Regions from separate parts of the Streptomyces sp. NPDC087906 genome, predicted to be linked through region 2. Evidence: riboswitches for the same ligand, from Rfam matches in the RefSeq annotation. Region 2 holds a riboswitch; each other region holds the start of a gene.
What was found. Region 2 has a riboswitch for cobalamin ahead of ACZ63I_RS23560 (ribonucleoside-diphosphate reductase subunit alpha). Riboswitches for the same ligand answer to the same signal wherever they lie in the genome.
Positions count from the first base shown of each region.

Region 1: linked by a shared signal. The riboswitch ahead of ACZ63I_RS34565 (cobalamin biosynthesis protein) and the one ahead of ACZ63I_RS23560 (ribonucleoside-diphosphate reductase subunit alpha) in region 2 are both predicted to bind cobalamin.
Region 3: linked by a shared signal. The riboswitch ahead of metE (5-methyltetrahydropteroyltriglutamate--homocysteine S-methyltransferase) and the one ahead of ACZ63I_RS23560 (ribonucleoside-diphosphate reductase subunit alpha) in region 2 are both predicted to bind cobalamin.

Region 1 covers NZ_JBVJLC010000021.1:1,062-4,327, forward strand. The annotation lists gene ACZ63I_RS34560 (cobyric acid synthase) at 1-617, opposite strand, end outside; gene ACZ63I_RS34565 (cobalamin biosynthesis protein) at 614-1,573, opposite strand; cobalamin riboswitch at 1,607-1,729, opposite strand; gene ACZ63I_RS34570 (hypothetical protein) at 1,841-2,038, opposite strand; gene ACZ63I_RS34575 (inorganic phosphate transporter) at 2,051-3,266, opposite strand, start outside.
Region 2 covers NZ_JBVJLC010000008.1:95,705-98,970, forward strand. The annotation lists gene ACZ63I_RS23560 (ribonucleoside-diphosphate reductase subunit alpha) at 1-1,354, opposite strand, end outside; cobalamin riboswitch at 1,492-1,617, opposite strand; partial or broken gene ACZ63I_RS23565 (Uma2 family endonuclease) at 1,739-2,110, shown strand; gene mctP (monocarboxylate uptake permease MctP) at 2,199-3,266, opposite strand, start outside.
Region 3 covers NZ_JBVJLC010000005.1:165,547-168,812, reverse strand. The annotation lists gene ACZ63I_RS16935 (putative quinol monooxygenase) at 63-380, shown strand; gene ACZ63I_RS16930 (alpha/beta hydrolase fold domain-containing protein) at 441-1,454, shown strand; cobalamin riboswitch at 1,546-1,765, shown strand; gene metE (5-methyltetrahydropteroyltriglutamate--homocysteine S-methyltransferase) at 1,928-3,266, shown strand, end outside.

The sequences.
Region 1 (3,266 bases), on a different contig from region 2:
AGTGACACGTCGCCGCGGAACTTGTTGATCAGGTATCCGGCGACCAGAGACTGGTCCGCCTCGCTCAGCAGTGCCGTCGTGCCGAAGAACGAGGCGAAGACCCCGCCCCTGTCGATGTCTCCGACGATCACGACCGGCAGCCGGGCGGCCCGCGCGATGCCCATGTTCACGATGTCGGTACGGCGCAGATTGATCTCGGCGGGACTGCCGGCGCCTTCGCAGATCACCGCGTCGTACGTGCTCCGCAGCTCCTCCAGGCAGTCCAGCACGGGCCGGAGCAGCTCGGCCTGCCGGCCGCCGTGGTAGCCGCGTGCGCTCAGCTCGCCCACCGGCCGCCCCATGAGGATCACTTGACTGGTGCGGTCGCCGCCCGGCTTCAGCAGCACCGGATTCATCAGCGCCGTCGGCTCGACCCTCGCGGCCTGTGCCTGCATCGCCTGGGCCCGGCCGATCTCCGCGCCCTCGCGTGTCACGAACGAGTTGAGCGACATGTTCTGGCCCTTGAAGGGCGCGACCTTCACCCCCTGGCGCACCAGCCACCGGCAGATTCCCGCCGTGACGACGCTCTTGCCCGCGTCGGACGTCGTGCCGGCGACCAGCAGCCCACCGCCCCTCATATCGACCCCCTCCTGGCCGCGAACCGGCCCACCGCGCAGACGCCGAGCGTGAGCCAGGTGACGCGCCGGGAGAGCCGTACCGCCCGTTCGATGTCGGCGACCTCGACAGGACGTCCCGCCGCCCCGTTCAGCACCGGCCGGTGCTCGACCCGGCCGCCGTACGCGAGGGTGCCGCCGAGCCGTACGCCCAGCGCACCGGCGAACGCCGCTTCCACCGGGCCCGCGTTGGGGCTCGGATGGCGGGCAGCGTCGGCGCGTACGGCCCGCAGCGCGCCGCGCGGGTCGCCGCCGCAGGCGGTCGCCAGCGCGGCGGTGAGCCGGGCCCCCGGCCAGCCGGCCAGGTCGTCGAGCCGGGCCGAGGCCCAGCCGAAGCGGCGGTAGGCGGCGGACTTGTGGCCGACCATCGCGTCGAGGGTGTTCACGGCGCGGAACCCGACCAGTCCCGGCACCCCGGCGACCGCGCCCCACACGAGCGCGCCCACCACGGCGTCGGAGGTGTTCTCCGCGACGGACTCGACCACGGCGCGTGCCATCTGCCGCTCGTCCAGGGCCTGCGGATCACGCCCGCAGAGCCGGGGGAGCAGCGTACGGGCCCGCTCGGTGTCCCCGGCGCTCAGCGCGGCCCCGACGGCGCGCGCCTCCCGGCCCAGGGAGGTGCCGCCCACGACCGCCCAGGTCGCTGCGGCGGTCAGTACGACGGACGCGGTGCGCCGGTCGCGTACGAGGCGGGTGGCGAGCGCGGCGGCGCCGGTGGCGCTCGCGACGCACACCGCCGTGTGCAGGGCGCCCCAGCCCCGGTGGTCGCGCCACAGGACGCGCTCGACGGCGCCCGCCGAGCGTCCGAAGGCGGCGACGGGGTGTCCCCGCCGGGGGTCGGCGAACAGCAGGTCGGCCAGGAGTCCGGCGGTGGCGCCGTAGGCGAAGACCCGCTCGGCGGCTGGACCGCGGCCAGGCATGGCGAAGTGTCCTCACTCAGGGTCCGCGCCCCGGCTCGACGTGAAGCGGCGGCGAGAGTTCCTGGCTCCTGGGCGTCGCGCTCTCCCAGTGACAGTGGCGGGACCGCGCCGGATTCGCACCGGCTTCCTCTGCTTGCCACCGCGGGACCGGCGCGAACCGGTCCCTTTCGGTCTCGGCAGTCCACCACGCTGCGAGAACAGCCGTCAACTCACCCTTGACCTGCGGTCGAGGGTGAGCGGGACGGTGCGGTGCGGGGCGGGGGCCGGTCAGGCGACGATGAGGAAGATCCCGTACGCGACGGCCGCCGCGCACAGGGCGAAGCAGGCGTACGCGCCGGACACGGCGGTCGCCGAGCCCTGCTTGGAGAGGCCGATGACCCCGAGGGTGAACAGGCCAACCAGCGCGACGGTGGCCACCAGGCTGACCCCGAAGACGGAGCCGAGAGCCGCCCAGTCGATTTCCATGCTGTTCCGTCCTTACGCCGTGGCCGAGGCCGCTGTGGTGGGAGCCGCCGCTGCGGGTGCGGCAGCGGGCGCCGGGATCGTGGCCGTCAGATCCTGCGGGAGTCCGACGGACACCGGAACCACGTCGTCCGCAGCGCCGACCACGTTCGTGGCGTCCACAGGCCGGCGGCGCGAGGCGCGCCAGATCCCCGCCGACACCAGGACGAGCAGCGCGGCGACGACGGCGACGCCCCAGGGGCCCCGTCCGGTCAGGAACTCGGCGCCCGCCGCCACCAGACCCGCGGCGGGCAGGGTCAGACACCACGCGACGGCCATCCGGGTCGCGGTGGACCAGTGGACCACCCCGCCCTTGCGGCCGAGCCCCGCGCCCATCACGGCACCGGAGCACGCCTGTGTCGTGGAGAGCGAGAAACCGAGGTGGGAGGAGGCGAGGATGACGGTCGCCGCGCTGGTCTGGGCCGCGAAGCCCTGCTGCGGCTTGAGGGTGGTGAGGCCGGTGCCCATGGTGCGGATGATGCGCCAGCCGCCGAGGTAGGTGCCGAGCGCGATGGCCGTGCCCGCCGACACGATGACCCACAGCGGCGGGTTGGACCCGGGCGCCAGCACACCGCCGGTGACCAGGGCGAGGGTGATCACACCCATCGTCTTCTGCGCGTCGTTGGTGCCGTGGGCGAGGGAGACGAGAGCGGCGGAGGCGATCTGCCCCGCCCGGTACCCCTTGGCGGTGTCCTTCTCGTCGGTGTGCCGGCCGATCCGGTACGTCAGCCGGGTGGCGGCCGTCGCCGCCAGCCCCGCGACGACCGGCGCGGCGAGGGCCGGGATGAGCACCTTGGTGACGACGACCCCGCCGTTGACCCCCGACGTACCGACGGACATCAGGGTGGCGCCGATCAGACCTCCGAAGAGGGCGTGCGAGGAGCTGGACGGCAGGCCCAGCAGCCAGGTGAAGAGATTCCACAGGATGGCGCCGACGAGTGCGGCGAAGATGACTTCGGTCCTGATGCCCTGTTCGTTGATGAGGCCGCCGGAGATGGTCTTGGCGACCTCGACCGACAGGAAGGCGCCGACGAGATTGAGGGCGGCGGACATGGCCACCGCGATCTTTGGCTGGAGAGCGCCGGTCGAGATGGTCGTCGCCATCGCGTTGGCGGTGTCGTGGAAACCGTTCGTGAAATCGAACACGAGAGCCGTCGCGATCACGATCGCGAGCAGCAGCGTGAGGTGCTCC
Region 2 (3,266 bases):
GGTTGACCGAGCCGAGGTTGCAGACGGCCGTCTCGCCGTCGTCCGTGACCTCCAGGATCTCCGTGCAGAGGTTGGACGAGTGAACGGTGCGGCCGGGCTCCGCCGTCTGGTTGGCCGTACGGTTCGACGCGTCCTTGAAGGTCATCCAGCCGTTGCCGGTCTGGGCGAGGGTGCGCATCATCCGCCCGTACAGGTCGCGGGCCGGGATCGTCCTGATCGCGAGGCCCGCCGCCTCGGCCGCGCGGTACGCCGTGTCGAACGCGTCGCCCCACAGGTCGACCAGCTCGGGCACGTCTGAGGGTGAGAACAGCGACCAGTCGGTGTCCGCCTCGACGCGTCGCATGAATTCGTCGGGGATCCAGTGCGCGAGGTTGAGGTTGTGCGTACGGCGTGCCTCCTCACCGGTGTTGTCCCGCAGTTCGAGGAACTCCTCCAGGTCGGCGTGCCACGTCTCCAGATAGACGGCGGCGGCGCCCTTGCGCCGGCCGCCCTGGTTGACGGCGGCGACCGAGGAGTCGAGCGTGCGCAGGAACGGCACGATGCCGTTGGAGTGCCCGTTGGTGCCGCGGATCAGCGAACCCCGGGAGCGGATACGGGAGAACGGGATGCCGATGCCGCCCGCGTGCTTCGAGAGCCGGGCCACCTGGTGGTAGCGGTCGTAGATCGAGTCGAGTTCGTCGGCGGGGGAGTCCAGCAGGTAGCAGGAGGACATCTGCGGGTGCCTGGTACCGGAGTTGAACAGGGTCGGCGACGACGGCAGATAGTCCAGCCGGCTCATCAGCCGGTAGAGGGCGGCGACTTCGTCCAGCGCGGCCGTACTGTCGTCCTCGGCGAGCCCGCACGCCACGCGCAGCATGAAGTACTGCGGGCGCTCGAAGACGTGGCGGGTGATCGGGTGGCGCAGCAGGTAGCGGCTGTAGAGCGTACGCAGCCCGAAGTACCCGAACCGGTCGTCGGCGGCCGGGTCGACGAGCGCGTCGAGCCGCTCGGCGTGCAGCGCCACGAAGCGGGCCGTGGCGTCGGCGATCAGCCCCTCGGTGTGTCCGACGCCGACCGAGGCGGAGAACGACACCGCGCCCTGGCCCGCGGCCTCGTCCGCGATGGAGCGGGTCAGCAGCCGGGCGGCGAGCCGGGAGTACGCCGGGTCCTCGGAGATCAGCCCGGCGGCGGCCTCGGTGGCCAGCTCACGCAGGCCCGCGGCGTCCGATCCGGCGTGCCGCCCCCGGAGCGCCGCCGCGGCGACCTTGCCCGGGTCGGTGTCGGGCAGATCGGCGGTGAGGTCCGTCAGCGTACGCAGCAGTGCCTCGCCTGAAGCGGCGGTGTGCGTGGCCGGACGGTCTGGCGCGATGGTCACGTGATGCTCTCCCTCGCTCGGACCGGGTCCGGCGGGCAGGAGGCAGGCGTACGACGGACCGCACCCGGAGCAGGGCGCACCGCCGTGTCCGCCGGCCCTACCGCGGGGCCCGGGACGTCTCGACGCCCGAATCGGCCGACCCGGACGCACCGCCGGCAGGTGTTCGGACTCGCGGGGTACGACAAAGCGCACCACAGCACACCGTTGCGGGACAGTTCCGGATTCGCACCGGATTCCCCTGTGTCGACAGCGAGACGAGCATACATCTGGTGGACGTTCCGGGAGCCACCCCCCACATGTTGTGTCGCGGCGAGTTTCGTCTGCTCGCTGTCAGCGCTGTGTCAGCGATTTCCGCTACCGTCCTGGAGACAAGGAGGTGTCCCCATGGCGGCGGTCGAAGGCAGGCACGGGATTCTTCCGGAGGAGTTCGACGAGGCGACCCGGGTACTGGCGAGGACCACTGAGGGCGTCCGGCTGGAACTCATCGACGGACGGATCAGGAGCAGGGCCGTGCCGGACGGTTCCCGCGGGCGCGTCGTTCAGTGGCTGACACGTATCTGCATGAGAGCGCGTCCTGAGCTGTGGCTCCATCCGGGGCAGGGGCTGAAGGTCCAGACGTATCGCAACGGCCGTGCTCGCCCGGACGGTGCCCTGGCGCCCAGCGGCGCTTTCGTCGGCCAGGGCGAGTGGGGCGACCCGGAACGGGTCCTGATGACCGTCGAGGTCACGTCGTACGACTCCGACACCGACGACCGAGCAGCTCAAGGAATGGGTGCGCTGAGGGCAGCGAAAACGGGCCGCCGGTGGTGCCGGCGGCCCGTTCCTGTCGCGGTTTCGCGGTGGCTCAGTGGGCCGGTTCCGCCGGGGTCGTCAGGGGGAGTTCGGCCTTGACGTCCGGGTCGCCCGCGTCCGCCGTGTAGTCCGACGCGCTCGTCTCGTCGATGCCGTCCGGTGCCTTGACCGCGCGCAGGATCAGGGTGAGGACCACCGTCACCACCACGTTCAGCACGAACGCGGTGAGGCCGATGTAGCCGATCTCGCCGAGGCCCGGGATCTCCTTCGACGAGCCGCCGAAGTGCTTCTGGGTCGGGCTCGCGACGCCGTACGCGGCGAGCGTCCCGTAGACCATGCCGACCGCCCAGCCCGCCAGCAGGGCCCAGCGGTGGAACCAGCGGGTGAACAGGCCGCCGACCAGGGCCGGCAGGGTCTGCAGGATCCAGATGCCGCCCAGGAGCTGGAAGTTGATCGCTACGGTCGGGTCCATGCCGAGGACGAAGACCAGCGCGCCCACCTTCACCAGCAGGGACACCAGCTTGGAGACCTTGGTCTCCTGCGCGGGGGTCGCGTCCGGCTTGATGAAGTCCTTGTAGATGTTGCGGGTGAAGAGGTTCGCCGCGGCGATCGACATGATCGCGGCCGGCACCAGCGCGCCGATGCCGATCGCGGCGAACGCGACGCCCGCGAACCAGTCGGGGAACATGTTCTCGAAGAGCTGCGGGATCGCCAACTGGCCGTTGTCGACCTTGATCCCGGCGGCGATGGCCATGAAGCCGAGCAGCGCCAGCAGCCCCAGCATCAGTGAGTACAGCGGCAGGATCGCGGTGTTGCGCCGGATCACGTCGCGGCTGCGGCTGGAGAGCGTCGCCGTGATCGAGTGCGGATACATGAACAGCGCGAGCGCCGAGCCGAGCGCCAGCGTCGCGTACCCCCACTGGCCGGCTTCGGGGGGCGCCAGCGCGCCGCGCGGTTTGCCGGTGGCCGGGTTGACCTTCGCGAAGGCGTCGCCCGCCTTGGCGAAGATGTCGTCGAAGCCGCCGAGCCGGATCGGGATGTAGATGATCGCCACGAGAATGACGATGTAGATCAGACCGTCCTTGACGAACGCGATCAGCGCGGGCGCCCGCAGCCCCGA
Region 3 (3,266 bases), on a different contig from region 2:
TTTCCGCAGGTCAAGCGCGTTCAATGGAATTACACATTCCAACAACGCGGAAGAAGACCACCATGAATGCCACGTACGGTTTCAACGCCACCCTGACCGCCAAGCCCGGAGCGGGTGGCCAGTTGGTCGACCTGCTGCTGACCGGTCTGGACGAAGGCAGCCCCGGCGCCAGCGAGTACTGCGTCGTCTATCTCGTCTCCCGCTCCGCCTCCGACCCGGACGTCGTCCATGTCACGGAGGGCTGGACCAGCGAGGAGGACCACCACCGGGTCTTCTCCGGTGAGGCCGCGCAGGCCATCGTGGCGCGGATCGGCGGGCTGCTGGCCGAGGAGTCCGCCTACACGGACTACGTCCCGGTGCGCGGCAAGGCCGCGTTCTGACCCGTAGCCACCGCCCGCGCCCTGTGCCCTCCCCCCCCGTGCCCTACGAAAGGCCCCGCCATGACCACCGCACGCCCTGAGCTGGACCCCGAACTGCGTCGCCTGCTGGCCGACATGCCCCTCATGTCCGAGCTGAGTCCGGAGATACTCGCGCAGGTACGCCCCTTCTCCTCGGCGCCCGTCGAACCCCTCCTTGCCGACCGGCAGGTCGACCGGCGGGAGGTCACCGTGCCCGCCAAGGACGGCACCCCGATCCGGCTCTCGGTCTTCAGCCCCGCGAGTGGTGATCACCCCTCCGCCGCGCCCTGTGTCTACTGGATGCACGGCGGCGGGATGGTCATGGGGGACCGCTTCTCGCAGATCGACATCCCGCTGGAGTGGCTCGACGCGCTCGGCGCCGTCGTGGTTTCCGTCGACTACCGGCTCGCACCCGAGGCCACCGGGACGACGCTGGTCGACGACTGCTACGAAGGGCTGCTCTGGACCGTCGGGCACGCCGCCGAACTGGGCGTCGACCCCGCCAGGATCGTCGTCGCGGGGGCCAGCGCCGGCGGCGGCCTCGCCGCAGGTGTCGCCCTGCTGGCGCGCGACCTCGGCACCCCGGCCCTCGCCGGCCAGGCCCTGATCGGTCCCATGCTCGACCACCGCAACACCTCCGTCTCCAGCCGCCAGTACTCCGGTGTCCCCGGCGTCTGGACCGGCGAGATGAACGCGTTCGGCTGGCGCTGCGTCCTCGGCGATCTCACCGGCGCTGACGTCTCCCCGTACGTCTCACCCGCCCTGGCGGACGACCTCTCGGGGCTGCCGACCACCTATATCGACACCGGCTCCGCCGAGGTCTTCCGCGACGAGGACGCCGCCTACGCCGCCGGGATCTGGGCGGCAGGGGGTCAGGCCGAACTGCATGTCTGGGCGGGTGGCTTCCACGGATTCGACGCGCTGTACCCGCAGGCCGACCTCTCGGCCACGGCCCGCCGGACCCGTACCGACTGGCTCACCCGCGTCCTGGCCCCGGACGGGGCACCGGACAGGGCCCCGGACGGGGCCCCGGTGACGGACCAGGCCATGGACTAGGGCACGGCCGAGGACACGGACCAGGCCACCCGAGCGTGCCCGACCCCGGCCCGGATCACGGGCAAGGGTGCGCGCGGGCCGTTCTTCCCTCTAGGCTGGTCGTGCGACTGGTTGGCCCTGTCCGCCAGAGAGGGCTTCGTAAGAGGGAACCCGGTGAGAATCCGGGACTGCCCCGCAGCGGTGAGTGGGAACGACCGCCGTCATACGCACTGGACCCGGCCGGGTCTGGGAAGCGACGGCCATTAGGTGTCCCGTGACCTTCACGAGACGAGCCCGCGAGTCCGAAGACCTGCCCGTCGCCCGTGCGCGACCGATCGCGCGCGGACATCCCGGTGACCTCGTGGGCGGGTCGGCGTACACATCGAGCGGTACTCGCGGCGGCGCAGCCTCGCGGGCCGCCCGGTCGGTCCGTCCCTTCGCGTCCGCGGTCCCGTCCCCGGGACACCAGGACACATCTCGCGAAGGAGAGTTCCGTGACAGCGAAGCCCGCAGCCGCGGCAGCACGCGCCACCGTCCACGGCTACCCCCGCCAGGGTCGCAACCGTGAACTGAAGAAGGCAGTCGAGGGGTACTGGAAGGGCCGCGTCAGCGCCGACGCCCTCCGGGAGACCGCGGCAGGTCTGCGCCGTTCGAACTGGCAGCAGTTGGCCGAGGCCGGTATCCACGAGGTGCCGTCCGGTGACTTCTCGTACTACGACCATGTTCTGGACACCAGCGTCATGGTCGGCGCTGTCCCCGAGCGGCACCGCGCGGCGGTCGAAGCCGACGCGCTCGACGGGTACTTCGCGATGGCCCGGGGCAACCAGGACATCGCCCCGCTAGAAATGACCAAGTGGTTCGACACGAACTACCACTACCTCGTGCCCGAGCTGGGCCCGGACACCGTCTTCACGGCCGACTCCGGCAAGCAGGTCACCGAGCTGGCGGAGGCCGTCGCGCTCGGTCACACCGCACGCCCGGTCCTCGTAGGCCCTCTCACGTACCTGCTGCTCGCCAAGCCCGCGCCCGGCGTCGCCGCCGACTTCGAGCCGCTGACCCTGCTGGACCGGCTGCTGCCGGTGTACGCCGAGGTGCTGGCCGATCTGCGGGCGGCCGGCGCCGAGTGGGTGCAGCTCGACGAGCCCGCGCTGGTCCAGGACCGCACCCCCGCCGAGCTGGCCGCCGCCGCCCGCGCCTACCGCGACCTGGGAGCCGCGACCGACCGGCCGAAGCTGCTCGTCGCCTCGTACTTCGGACGGCTCGGCGAGGCGCTGCCGGTCCTGGCCAAGGCGCCGGTCGAAGGACTCGCCCTCGACTTCACCGAGTCGGGCGCCGCCAACCTCGATGACCTCGCAGCCGCCGGCGGACTGCCCGGCAAGCGGCTGGTCGCCGGCGTCGTCAACGGCCGCAACATCTGGATCAACGACTACGAGAAGTCGCTGGCCACACTCGGCACGCTCCTCGGTCTCGCCGACCGGGTCGACGTCTCGTCGTCCTGCTCGCTCCTGCACGTACCGCTGGACGCCGACGCCGAACGCGACATCGATCCGCAGATCGTCCGCTGGCTCGCGTTCGCCCGGCAGAAGACCCAGGAGATCGCCGTCCTGGCGCGCGCCCTCGCGCAGGGCACTGACACCATCGCGGCCGAACTCGCCTCCAACCGCGCCGATCTGGCCTCGCGTGCCGGGTCCGCACTGACCAGCGACCCCGCCGTGCGGGCCCGTACCGCTGCCATCACCGACGCCGACGGGCGGCGCTCGCAGCCGTACCCCGAGCGGACCCTCACCCAGCGCGCGCACCTCGGGCTCCCGCTGCTGCCGACCACGACCATCG